Regions from separate parts of the Nonomuraea muscovyensis genome, predicted to be linked through region 3. Evidence: riboswitches for the same ligand, from Rfam matches in the RefSeq annotation. Region 3 holds a riboswitch; each other region holds the start of a gene.
What was found. A riboswitch is a leader RNA that binds a small molecule or an ion and turns the genes downstream of it on or off. The one in region 3 is predicted to bind cyclic di-AMP.

Region 1 (4,242 bases), on a different contig from region 3:
TCGGCCATCAGTCCCTTTCGTCCGGTCCGTGACCCGGACCACGAGTTCAGGCCCGGTCGGATCCGTGACCGGGATCCGGCTCTCCTCACCCGACGCCCTGCGAAACGAGATGAGCAGCGACATGTACGAGATGTATCCCTGGAATCGTGCCGACGAGCGCGACAACGAGGCCGCCGAGGCCCTGCAGACCGCCCTCGACCGCCGCGACAACGGCGGAGCCCCCGAGAGCCCGGGCCGCTAGGCCCCGAACTCCAGCCGGTAGAACGCGGCCAGCCGCCGCACGCCCGGCATCTTGCCCGCCACCCGCACCAGGAGCCGGTACGGCCCCGGCAGCCGGTCGTAGCCGTCGAGGTCGAAGACGCTCAGCGCGTCCACGCAGCGCAGTTTCGGGCTGATCGACAGCAGGTCGGCCGGCCCGTCGATGCCCCAGCGCATCGTGGCGCCGGCCTTGCGGACCGGCGGGTTGAGCTTCTGCAGCCGCAGGCCGCGGGAGTGCAGCGCGTCGAAGAGCAACTGGCCGCTCGCGAACCCCTCGGCGATCCGCCGCAGCAGGGCCCGGCCGCCGTCCCGGTCGAGGTAGTAGAGCAGACCCTCGGCGACGACCAGCACCGGCTTGTCCTGAGGGACGCGGTCGAGCCACCCGGTGTCGGTGACCGACGAGCCGATCATCGTGTACCGGGGCCGGTCGGGGAACAGGCGCCGGCGCAGCTCGATGACGTCGGGGTAGTCGACGTCGTACCAGTCGACGCCCGGCGGCGGGTCGAGCCGGTGGGCGCGCGTGTCGAGGCCGCAGCCCAGATGGAGCACGCTCGCCTCCGGGTGGCGGGCCAGGAACTCCCGGGCCCAGCCGTCGAGGAACCGGGCCCGCAGCGCCACGGCGGCGGCGCTGCCCCGCGTCATGCCGGTGCGGCGGAAGTCGTGGTCGATCCGCCGGGCGATCTCCAGGGAGAGGGTGTCGGCGAGGATCGGGTGCGGCGCGCGGGCGTCGAGCGCCCTGCCGTACAGGGTGGCGAGGAGCGTGGCCTTCTCGGCGGTCAGTCGCACCTTCTCGGTTGCCATGTCCTCACGGTAGTACGCGCGACCGCACCCGTCCGGGTGACTACAGCGTGGTGGCGACCGGCATGGCCGGTGGGGGAGCCTGGCGCAGCTCGCGGATGTGCGCCCAGCGCTTGACGCCCTTCGGATCGGGCCGGACGGCGCCCACGAAGGAGCTGCGGCGTCCCGCGTCCAGGCGTTCCTCCTTGACCACGTCGCCGGTGCGTGGCGCGTGGACCATGTGGCCGGGGCGGGAGATCATGCCCACGTGGCCGAGGCCGTGGAAGAAGACGAGGTCGCCGGGCCTGAGGTCCTTCCAGGCGATCTTCCTGGAGAAGGCGCCGTACTGGGAGGCGGCGACGCGAGGCAGTTCGATGCCCGCGGCCTGGTAGGCGCGGAGCATGAGGCCGGAGCAGTCGTAGCCGCTCGTGCTCGTCCCGCCCCACACGTAGGGGGTGCCCTGCTTGTCCAGGGCGTACCTGACGGCGATCTTCCAGGCGGGGAGCTGGACGTTCCGGGTCCTGGCGCGCTTGACGTCGGCGCCGGTGAGGGTGACGCCTTCGGGGTCAGGCGCCACTGTGGGGGAGGCCGCCGCAGGTGAGGTCACTGCGGGGGAGGCCACCGTGGCGGGCGCCGCCGCGGCGGCGGGGGAGGCGGCCGCGAGTCCGGCGATGGTCACGGCGGCGGCGAGCGCGGGGATGAGCGCGGGGGTGGGTAGGGGGATGGGCAGGGTGATGGGCATGGCGATGCGCGGCACGAGGAGTCCTTCCACACGGCCGGCCGGGTTAGCTGACGGGCTCGGGCCTGGAAGTGGCCCTACGGCGCGCGGACGTGCCGATTCGCCCCAGAGGGGAGTGGGTCCCCGGCTCCGCGCAACGGCTGCGCGGATTAGGCTTGAGGGACTCTAACGAAACGGTCAAAGCACCGCAATACGGGTAAAAGGGATGTCCGGTGTTTGAGATGCGGTGTTCGTCAGCCGAGACGAGCCGGTAAGGTACCGCCCATGGAGTCGCGCAACATACGCCTGGCCGTGATCCCCGGAGACGGCATCGGCGCCGAGGTCGTCGCCGAAGGACTCAAGGTGCTCGAGGCTGTCGGCACCAAGATCGAGGCCACCCACTACGATCTGGGTGCCGCCCGCTACCACCGCACCGGCGAGACGCTGCCCGACGCGGTCCTGGAGGAGCTGCGCGGCTACGACGCGATCCTGCTCGGCGCCGTCGGCGACCCCAGCGTGCCGCCCGGCATCCTGGAGCGCGACCTGCTGCTCCGCCTGCGCTTCACCTTCGACCACTACGTCAACCTGCGCCCGGTCAAGCTCTTCCCCGGCGTCGAGACCCCGCTGGCCGACACCTCGGCCGAGGACATCGACATGATCGTGGTGCGTGAGGGCACCGAGGGCCTCTACGCGGGCACCGGCGGCGCCATGCGGCGCGGCACGCCGCACGAGATCGCCACCCAGGAGTCGCTCAACACCGCCTACGGCGTCGAGCGCGTGGTCCGCTACGCCTTCGAGAAGGCACGCTCGCGGCCCCGCAAGAAGCTGACGTTGGTCCACAAGACCAACGTGCTGACCTTCGCCGGCGACCTCTGGCAGCGCACGGTCAACCAGGTCGCCGAGGAGTTCCCCGAGGTCGCCACCGACTACTGCCACATCGACGCGGCCTCGATGTACTTCGTCACCCAGCCCGAGCGCTTCGACGTGGTCGTCACCGACAACCTCTTCGGCGACATCATCACCGACCTCGGCGCCGCCATCGCCGGTGGCATCGGCCTGGCCGCCAGCGGCAACGTCAACCCCGACCGCACCGCGCCCAGCATGTTCGAGCCGGTGCACGGCAGCGCCCCCGACATCGCCGGGCAGGCCAAGGCCGACCCGACCGCCACCATCCTGTCGGTCGCCATGCTCCTCGACCACCTCGGCCTGCGGGCCGAGGCCGCCCGCGTCGAGCAGGCCGTCGCCGACGACATCGTCGAGCGGCCGGCCGGAGGGGTGGGCCGCTCCACCCACGAGATCGGCGACGACATCACCGCGCGAGTATCGAGCTAGGGCCGCCTCAGCTCGACCAAGCGCCTGGCGGTCCGCACCGGACCCGCCAGGCGCTTTTCGCATGCCAAGGGCACAAAACACACCCCATCACCCCTTGCCATCCCAAATGGCGAGACAATAGGAAGTACTGACCGCCGCCGAGCAGTCCAGGCCGGCACCGCGCCACAGTAGAGAGAAGGACGTCCGTCATGACCATCGCTCAGAAGCTCAGCTTCGACGTGCAGCTATCCGACCACGCTCGCACCGCGGCCGAGCGGGAGCAGGTACTGACGAACCCGGGCTTCGGGCAGACCTTCACCGACCACATGGTCGTCATCGACTACACCGACGGCCGCGGCTGGCACGACGCCCGGCTCGTGCCGTACGGGCCGCTCAGCCTCGACCCGGCGACGTCGGTCCTGCACTACGCGCAGGAACTGTTCGAGGGACTCAAGGCCTACCGCCAGGTCAACGGCTCCATCGTGGCCTTCCGCCCGTACGCCAACGCGGCCCGGCTCAACCGCTCGGCCGCTCGCATGGCGATGCCGGAACTGCCGGAGGAGACGTTCGTCGAGTCGCTGGAACTGCTCGTGCAGACCGACCGGGAGTGGGTGCCGACCACCGAAGGGCACAGCCTCTACCTGCGGCCCTTCCTCATCGCCACCCAGGTCGGCCTCGGCGTGAACTACCCCTCGCGCACCTACTCCTACATCGTCATCGCCTCCCCGGCCGCCTCCTACTTCAGCGGTGGCGTCAAGCCGGTCTCGGTGTGGCTGTCGACCGAGTACACCCGCGCCGCCCCGGGCGGCACCGGGTTCGCCAAGTGCGGCGGCAACTACGCCGCCGCCTTCGTCGCCCAGCGCCAGGCCGTCGAGAACGGCTGCGACCAGGTCGTGTGGCTGGACGCCCAGGCGCACGAGTACGTCGAGGAGATGGGCGGGATGAACCTGTTCTTCGTCTTCGGCGACGAGCTCGTCACCCCCGCGCTCACCGGGACGCTGCTGCCCGGCATCACCCGCGAATCGATCCTCACCCTCGCCGCCGACCTCGGCCTGGAGGCGGAGGAGCGCCTCGTCTCGGTGGAGGAGTGGCAGGCCGGCTGCGAGTCGGGCGAGCTGACGGAGGTCTTCGCCTGCGGCACGGCCGCGGTGGTCACGCCGGTGGGCTCGGTCAAGGGC
Region 2 (4,242 bases), on a different contig from region 3:
TGCGGGAGCTCGGGGTCTCCGACATGACGATCCGCCGCGATCTCGAGGTCCTCGCAGAGCGGGGCCTGCTCGCCAAGGTGCACGGCGGCGCCACGGCCCTCGGCCCCGGGTCCACGGAGGAGCCGGGCTTCACCGCCAAGTCGGCCCGCCAGCAGCCCGAGAAGGAGGCCATCGCGCGGCGCGCCGCGCGGCTCGTCGAGCCCGGCACCGCTGTGGCGCTGTCGGCCGGCACCACCACCTGGGCGCTCGCCCACCACCTGGTCGGCGTGCCCGAGCTGACGGTGATCACCAATTCGGTGCCCGTCGCCGATGTCTTCCACCGCAACCCGCGGGCCGACCGCACGGTGGTGCTCACCGGTGGCGTGCGCACCCCGTCCGACGCGCTCGTGGGCCCCGTCGCGGTCGCCGCGATCCGGCGCCTGCACGTGGACACCCTGTTCCTCGGGGTGCACGGGATGAGCGTGCGGGCCGGGTTCACCACGCCCAACCTGCTGGAGTCGGAGACCGACCGGGAACTGGTTGGCGCGGCGCGGCGGTTGGTGGTCCCGGCCGACCACACGAAATGGAACACCGTCGGCATCAGCACGATCGCCGAACTCACCGAGGCGGACGTGGTCGTGAGCGACGCGGGACTGCCCGAGGACGCACGTTTGGAGCTGGCCGAACGGGCCGGCGAACTGATCATCGCGGAAGGGTCGCCGTGAAGCGCACCATCACCCATCTGGCCGACGGCCGGGAGCTCATCTACTTCGACCGCCGGGACGACGCCGACCGCGGCGCGATCGACCGCCGGCCGCTCGATCCCCGGCCGGTGGCCTCGGAGCTGCGCTACGACCCGCTGACCGAGGAGTGGATCGCGATCGCCGGGCACCGGCAGACGCGCACGTTCATGCCGCCGGCCGACGAGTGCCCGCTGTGCCCGTCGACCGACACGCGTCTGTCGGAGATCCCCGCGCACGAGTACGACGTGGTGGTGTTCGAGAACCGCTTCCCCTCCTTCTCCGGCAACCTCGGGACCTACGCCGAGGCGGGCGGGCTGAGCGAGGTGCGTCCGGGCGTGGGGCGGTGCGAGGTGGTGTGCTTCACCTCCGACCACTCCTCGTCGTTCTCGCGCCTGAGCGACGACCAGGTCGAGCTGGTCATGGAGGCCTGGGCCGACCGTACGGCGGAGCTGTCCGCGATCGACGGCGTGGAGCAGGTCTTCTGCTTCGAGAACCGCGGCGAGGAGATCGGCATCACGCTGACCCACCCGCACGGGCAGATCTACGCCTACCCCTACGTGACGCCGCGGACCAAACTCCAGCTGGGCGCCGCCGCCCGCTACGCCGCCGCGCACGACGGCCGCAACCTGTTCGCCGACGTGCTGGCGGCCGAGCGTGCGGGGGCGCGGGTGGTGGCGGCCAACGAGCTGTGGACGGCCTTCGTGCCCGCAGCGGCGCGCTGGCCGTTCGAGGTGCATCTCTACCCGCACCGGCAGGTGCCCGACCTCGCGGCGCTGTCGGAGGCCGAACGGGCCGCGTTCGCCCCGCTCTACACCTCGGTGCTGCGGGCGTTCGACGGCCTGTTCGGCGTCGTCATGCCGTACATCGCGGCCTGGCACCAGGCACCGGTGCGCGAGCAGCGTGACCTGGGCTATCTTCACCTGGAGCTGTTCAGCATCAGGCGCGCGCCCGGCAAGCTCAAGTATCTGGCCGGCTCGGAGTCGGCGATGGGCGCGTTCGTCAACGACGTGCTGCCGGAGGAGGCGGCACGCATGCTTCGATCACAGGTAGATCACTAATTGGTTGCTACTTGGGCTCGCGTGACCATCGATTTACTGTTAATGTCCCTTTCGCACCGGCCGGAACGGCCGGTGCACCAAAGCCTAATCTCGGGCGCGTCGCCCGCGAGCCGGGGACCCAAGCACCTGGGGTGAATCCACGCCTGTGGTAGGGAAGCTACTCCCTCCCGAACCCGTCAGCTAACCCGGTCGGCAAGAGGGAGAGGAAAACCTACGTGGCGGCTGCGTCCCCCGCGCGTCTTGCCATCGGTCTCACCATCGCCGCTGTCGTGGCCTCCAGCCCGGCGGCCCCCGCGCTGGCCAAGCCCAAGCCAGACGAGACCAAGCTCCGCTCGGAACTGAAGCAACTCAACTCCAAGGTCGACGGCCTCATCAAGAAGTACAACCTCAAGCGGGTCGAGCTGGCCAAGGCCCAGCAGGCCGCCAAGGTCGCCCAGAAGCGGCTCACCACCGCCGAGAAGGCCCTGGCGGAGGCCGAGAAGAAGGTCGTCGAGATCGCGCAGTTGCGCTACCAGAGCGGCGACCAGTCGTTGCCGACGTTCCTGCTCCCGGTCACCGGTGCGGGCGCCGCGGTGCTGGAGCAGCTCTTGGCCGAGCAGCAGGCGGTGGTCGACGGTTTCGCCGCCGTCCGCGACGAGAAGAAGAAGGCCGCCGAGGAGGCCGCCGCCCTCGCCGCCAAGATCCGCACCGACACGACGACCGTGGCCGGGCAGCGCGAAGAGGCCGAGGACGTCATCGTCGACATCGAGGACAAGCTCGAGGACCTCATCCCCGTCAGCACCGGCCGCCGCTCGAACGGGACCTGGGCACCGCAGCTGCCGTCCGGCTCCGACAACATCACGGCCCGCACGCGGGCGATGCGTGAGCTGATCAAGCGGAACTTCGCGTTGCCGTTCACGGTCGGCTGTTTCCGCTCGGGTTCGAGCGGCGAGCATCCGCTGGGCCGGGCCTGCGACTTCATGATGAGCACGGGCGGCAGCATGCCGTCGGCCGGCAACCAGGCGCTGGGCGACCGCGTCGCCGCGTGGGCCGTGGAGAACAAGGCGAAGCTCGGGGTCAAGTACGTGATCTGGAAGCAGCGCATCAACCACGGCTCGGGCTGGAGCCCCATGGCCAATCGGGGCAGCATCACCGAGAACCACTTCGACCACGTGCACATCTCGATGTACTGAAGGGGCGAATAGCATCCGATGAGCTATTCGCTGCCTTGACGAAGGCGTTTGAGCTGGTCATGAGGTCGTCCTGCGCGTTGATGCGCGGCCGTCCGCCTGCCACTTCCCACCTTGCTGCCCTCCAGTCCCACGAACGCCGCCATGGTGTCCTGGCAGAGGGCAGCCTCGAAGGCCGGCAGAACGCAGACCAAGCCGCGCAGATCGGGCGCGAAGAGTTCGAGGCTGTCTGCGCCGCAGCCGGACGTCATGTCGCCGGCAGGACCGACGTCGCATTCTCCGACAGTCGGATGGAATCATCGAAGCTCAGCATCTGCCCTGGTCGAGAGCTGATGAGGATGGACGACGTGACGAGAGTGGCTGAGACGCTGCTTGATGCTTACGAGAGCCAATTGCGGGCTCTGGTGCCGCTGGAGTTACCGTGGGGAGCTGTCGTCGAGCGGGATGGACCACTGGTACGAACCCACTACGGCACCCACGCAACCGTCCACCATGCCGCTCTCCGCGACGACCTGGCGGGATTGATCCGACGGCAGCAGGAGCTCTTCGCGGCACGCTGTGAGCCGGTCGAGTGGAAGGTCTACTCTCACGACGCCCCACTGCTCGGCGAATCGCTGCGAGCCGCAGGCTTCGTCCCGGGGCCGGAGCGCACTCTTCTGATGGCCGACATCGCGAAGGTCCCGTCACCCGAAGACCTCCCGCCGGGCATGCGCATACGGCCCCATCTCCCCGGGGAACGTGAGCGGCTGCGCCGTAGGGCCGCGGTCGTGCCCGAGCAGCGACGGCCGCTCTCGGAGTTGGAGGCCGACGGGACAGCCCCGCGGGACAGGATCGGAGATGGAGATCCTGCTGCTGGAGTATGACGGGCGAATCCTGGACGCCGTCTGGATCGAACGCGTGGGCGGCACCGACTTCGCAGCCATTGGCGGAATCACCGGCCCCCGCCGCGAACTGCTCCAAGCCGCGGCCGCCTGGGCGGAATGGCGCGGTGTCCGGCAGGTGTTCCGACACCGTACGCCGCGACATCTCGTCGCGGAGGCACCTGGCTCGCTGGTCCCTGCCTACGCTGCGACGGGCTTCCATGCGATCGCCCAGGTGAGCACCTACCGCTGGGCGCCCGCCGGTGAGCCGGCACGGGACCGTCCCGCAAAGCAGCTCCTGTCAGACCCCGAGCACGACAAGATCTGGAAGCGGTTCGAGACCCGGTTCGAGGTGACCTACGAGACCGCCGCTCGGGGGATCACCGAACCTCCAGCTTCCGCTACCTGGCATCTCGACGCCGTCGAACATCCG
Region 3 (4,242 bases):
CGACCCCACGCTGGACTGCCGCACCTACTCCGGCGTGACCGTGTGCGGCGTGCTGCCCCTCAGCGAGGCCGAACGCGCCTGCATCGACGACTCGGTCGCCGGGGGCCTGTCCTACCGCCGCGCCGAGGTGGAGTGCTACGTCCTCTGACGGGCCGCGGGGGGCGGCTACGTCCGCGCCGTGCAGGTGAGGCGGGGCTCGGGCTGGTAGACGGTGTGGAAGCGCTGCTTCCTGACGACCTTCCCGCCCTTCTTGAAGATCCGCCACACGTCGATGGCGAAGCCCGGCACGCCCTCCATCGGCAGGCAGTCGGGCCCGGAGTCCTTCATCTTGCGGAAGTCCTTGACGTTGTAGCGGCCCGAGCTCTCCGACTCGATGTCCCACCGCTTGGTGCTCCAGAACTGCACGGTGATCGACGTGTTGGTGTACGACGTCTTGATCAGCACCCCGTACGGCGAGTCGTTGCGCCAGCGGAAGTCCGGCTGCGGGAAGGAGACCGTCGACTCGCGGCCCGCTGGATAGCGGGAGATGTAGAACTGGTGCGGCGTGTGCTGCACGTCCTGGAACCCGCCGAAGAACACCGCGTTGAACATCGTGGTCGCGAACTGTGACACGCCGCCGCCGACGTCGTTGACGAACCGGCCGTTCATGATCATCGGTGCTTCGACGAAGCCGCGCGCCCGGTCACGCCTGCCCACCAGGCCGTTCAGCGAGAACGTCTGGCCCGGCAGGACCAGGTGACCGTCGACGATCTCGGCGATCCGGTGGATGTTCGTCACCCGCGGCGCGCAGCACGGGTGTTGGGTGGTGTAGGAGCCGACCTTCTCCTTCACGCCGAGCCGCCTGGCCTTGGCGGTGGTCAGGTCGGGCTGGGCCTCGACGATCGGGACCCGCACCGCGCGCTCGCCGCCGGTGAGGGCGGCGGCGACGGCCTTGGCCAGCCCGTCGGGGTCGATGTCACGGCCGGCGCGGTGCGGCACGACCCTCGGCCGGCCCCCGGCGATCCGGAAGGCCGCGTTCCTGGGGCGCCGGTCCTCCTCGACGAGCGTGTCACGCAGGCCGTCCACCAGCTCGGCGGCGTCGAACGAGGGCCGCATGTCGCCGCGCCCGTCGGGGACGAACCGCAGGTGGGCGGCGAGCTGGGCGGGCGACAGGGTCGCCCGCCTGTCCCCGGCCGACAGCGTCAGCGGCGCGGCCACCGCGGTGCGCGCGGTGGAGCCGGCGATCTCCTTCACCTTCGCGGCCGGCACCGACGGGGGCGTCGTGCGGACCGGCAGCGTGACCTCGTCGCGCCGGGCGAGGAACGCCTCGCGGATCGCCCGCGCGGCCTCCTTCCGGTCGAGGGCGCGACCGGCCTTGGGCAGCGTCACCTTTGGCTCCAGGCCGCGGTAGGCGATGGCGCCCTCCTGCGGCTTCCGGTCGACCCGCTTGGCGAGGGCGGCGATCCGCTCGCCCAGCAGCTCGTCGTCCACCTCGACGACGGGTGGGACGGTGCGGGTGCCGAAGAGCGAGCGCGCGATGCCGGCCGGAGTGGTGTGGCCGTCCATGGCGCGGGCCACCGTGGTGCCCGCGTCGAGCGTCACGCCGAGGTCCTTGGGCTTCATGGTGACGGTGCGGCCGGCGACCTCGACCTTCAGCGGGCCCGGCCGGCCGAACTCCTCCTCCAGCCTGGCCCGCGCGGCCTCGGGGGAGAGGCCGCCGATGTCGACGCCGCCCGCGTCGGTGCTGGGCGGCACCTCTCCGGCCAGGGCCAGCGTGGGCATGCCGTACGCCAGCAGGAGCAGGGCGAGGACGGCGGCGATCGACGCGGCGACGCGGCCTCGGGTGGTGCTGAGGATGCGCTTCATCGTGGGGGCGACCTCGCTCGGGGAGTCGGACGTCCGGCCAGTGTGCCACGGCGCCGATCAGGTCCCGGGCCTCTTTACCGAACGGGGGGACAGCATCTCGAAACCACTTTCGCCAGGGGAGGTAGGTAAAAACTTCAGCGCTAAACCCCAGGTGGAGCGGGGGGTTCACAGGTGCGGACCCGGACTCCGCTTGCACCGCTCTATACGCTTCGCTTACGTTTGAGGACATCGAGGCACACGTCCGGCATGTCAGTACCTCCGCCGCGTGATGCCCTAGCCAAACGCCGAGACCGCGTTCGCGCCGCCTGCATGATCGATGCGCAGGGGACGACGCGGCCGCCGAATCCGCGACAGATCGCGGAACCGGGGACCCAATCTCTCATGGGGTGAATCGGCACGCCCGCCACAGGCGGCGGCGTGCCGTAGGGCACTTCCAGGCCCGAATCCGTCAGCTAACCCGGTAGGCGGCATGGAAGCAAGGAGTAAACCCCAGTATGACCAAGCGTGACCTCTCCCGTGCCATCGTGCCCGCGAACCTCCCGCGGTTCGTCATCGGTCTGACCGTGGCGGCAGGCGCCGCCTTCGGTGCTGTCCCGGCCATGACCATCGCGCAGCCGGCCCAGGCGCAGGTAGGCATGCCGGCGGACACCGCCCCGCAGGCGCAGGAGCAGCCCCGGGCCGCCGCCGCGGCCTACCAGAAGCCGCTGAGCGCCGACGCCCTGCTGAGGGTGGCGGAGTCGCAGGTGGGCGTCAAGGAGAACGCCGCCGGCGGCGGCACCCCGTTCCACAGCTGGTACATGTCCTCCCAGCGGGCCGCCGAGACCGTCGCCCGCGACGGCGGCAACGTCCGCGCCTACGCCAACGCGCCGTGGTGCGCGATGTTCGTCTCGTGGGTCGGCGAGAAGGCCGGCGCCCGCCCCTCCGTCGGCTGGGACGCCTACACCGTGACCTACGCCAAGTGGTTCAAGGCCAACAAGCGCTGGGGCACCACGCCGAAGCCGGGCGCCGTCGTCTTCTTCGACTGGGACGGCAGCAGGAACCTGAGCGCGATCGACCACGTCGGCCTGGTCAAGAAGGACAACGGCGACGGGACGATCAGCACCGTCGAGGGCAACACCGGCAACGGCAAGGTCGAGCGCCGGGTGCGGCCCGTCTCGCAGGTGGCCGGCTATGGCTACCCGGTCCTGCAGGGCTGATCCCCCTCCCGGCCTCCCCCGGGCCGCAGGCGGGTTGACATCTCCCTTGGATAGCTCCACTATCTAGGTTATCTAGATAGTGGAGCTATCCGTTTTGGAGTCGTCATGCAGGTTCCCCTCGTCCTCCTGGCCGCCCTGCTCGTGTTCCGCGGCCTGGGGGCGCTCGGCGTCAGCCGGTTCGCCTCGTGGTCCGTCAGCGCCGCCCACGCGCTGGCCGTCATGCTCCTCATGACCGCCTCGGCGCACTTCGTCCCCGAGAGCGTCACGGTCATGCCCAACCACGCCGACCTCGTCCGGATGGTGCCGCCGTTCGTGCCGTTCCCCGCCGCCATGGTGTACCTGACCGGCGTGCTGGAAGTGCTCGGCGCGGCGGGCCTGGTCATGGCGGGCACCCGCCGGCTCGCCGGCCTCGGCCTGGCCGTGATGTTCGTGCTGCTGCTGCCCGCCAACGTCCACGCGGCCCTGGCGGGCACGCCGTTCAACGGCGGCGAGGCCACCCCGCTGTGGCTGCGCGTCCCCGAGCAGGTCCTCTACATCGCCGTCGCCCTCTGGAGCGCCACCCGCGGCGCCCGGCCCGCCCGCGACGAGGCCGGCACGCGGTCCGCGGGGGAGACGCTCAGCCGACGATGACCCGCTCCTCGGGAAGCTGGTAGCGGCGCGTCCGGTCCTTCAGCGCCAGCGCGGTCCCCAGCGTCAGCGGTCCCGTCCTGCCGATGAACATGAGCACCACGAGCAGCACGTGACCGACCGGTCCGACGCTGGCGGTGATGCCGGTGGACAGCCCCACGGTGCCGAACGCCGAGACCACCTCGAACAGAACCTGGTCCAGCCCGTGCGGCGTGAGCACCAACAGCAGGTAGGTGGCGACCGCCACCAGGGCCACGCTCAGCAGCGCGATGGAGATGGCCTGGCGCTGCGCGGCCTGGGGCAGGCGGCGGTGGCCGATGTTCACATCCGACTCGCCGCGCATCTCCGCCCAGATGACGAACGCCAGCAGCCCGAACGTGGTGACCTTGATGCCGCCGGCGGTGCCCGCGCTGCCGCCGCCGACGAACATCAGCAGGTCGGTCACCAGCCAGCTCGACGGGTACATGTCGGCGATGTTCAGGCTGTTGAAACCGCCCGAGCGCGGCATGACGGCGGTGAAGAACGCCGCCAGCACCTTGCCCGAGTCGTCGAGCGCCCCCAGCGTCCTGGGATT

Region 1: another riboswitch for cyclic di-AMP. It lies ahead of FHU36_RS46075 (C40 family peptidase); the one in region 3 lies ahead of FHU36_RS32875 (CHAP domain-containing protein).
Region 2: another riboswitch for cyclic di-AMP. It lies ahead of FHU36_RS30860 (coiled-coil domain-containing protein); the one in region 3 lies ahead of FHU36_RS32875 (CHAP domain-containing protein).

The regions. Positions count from the first base shown of each region.
Region 1 is NZ_JACHJB010000004.1:451,398-455,639, reverse strand. Features, by position in the region: gene FHU36_RS46080 (hypothetical protein) at 110-241, shown strand; gene FHU36_RS39905 (class I SAM-dependent methyltransferase) at 238-1,059, opposite strand; gene FHU36_RS46075 (C40 family peptidase) at 1,100-1,792, opposite strand; cyclic di-AMP (ydaO/yuaA leader) riboswitch at 1,796-1,940, opposite strand; gene FHU36_RS39895 (3-isopropylmalate dehydrogenase) at 2,039-3,085, shown strand; gene FHU36_RS39890 (branched-chain amino acid aminotransferase) at 3,274-4,242, shown strand, end outside.
Region 2 is NZ_JACHJB010000002.1:3,059,535-3,063,776, forward strand. Features, by position in the region: gene FHU36_RS30850 (DeoR/GlpR family DNA-binding transcription regulator) at 1-704, shown strand, start outside; gene galT (galactose-1-phosphate uridylyltransferase) at 701-1,780, shown strand; cyclic di-AMP (ydaO/yuaA leader) riboswitch at 1,852-1,990, shown strand; gene FHU36_RS30860 (coiled-coil domain-containing protein) at 1,996-2,952, shown strand; gene FHU36_RS30865 (hypothetical protein) at 3,288-3,812, shown strand; gene FHU36_RS30870 (DUF2716 domain-containing protein) at 3,787-4,242, shown strand, end outside.
Region 3 is NZ_JACHJB010000003.1:275,614-279,855, forward strand. Features, by position in the region: gene FHU36_RS32865 (hypothetical protein) at 1-148, shown strand, start outside; gene FHU36_RS32870 (VanW family protein) at 166-1,845, opposite strand; cyclic di-AMP (ydaO/yuaA leader) riboswitch at 2,173-2,327, shown strand; gene FHU36_RS32875 (CHAP domain-containing protein) at 2,340-3,041, shown strand; gene FHU36_RS32880 (DoxX family protein) at 3,147-3,671, shown strand; gene FHU36_RS32885 (TrkH family potassium uptake protein) at 3,658-4,242, opposite strand, start outside.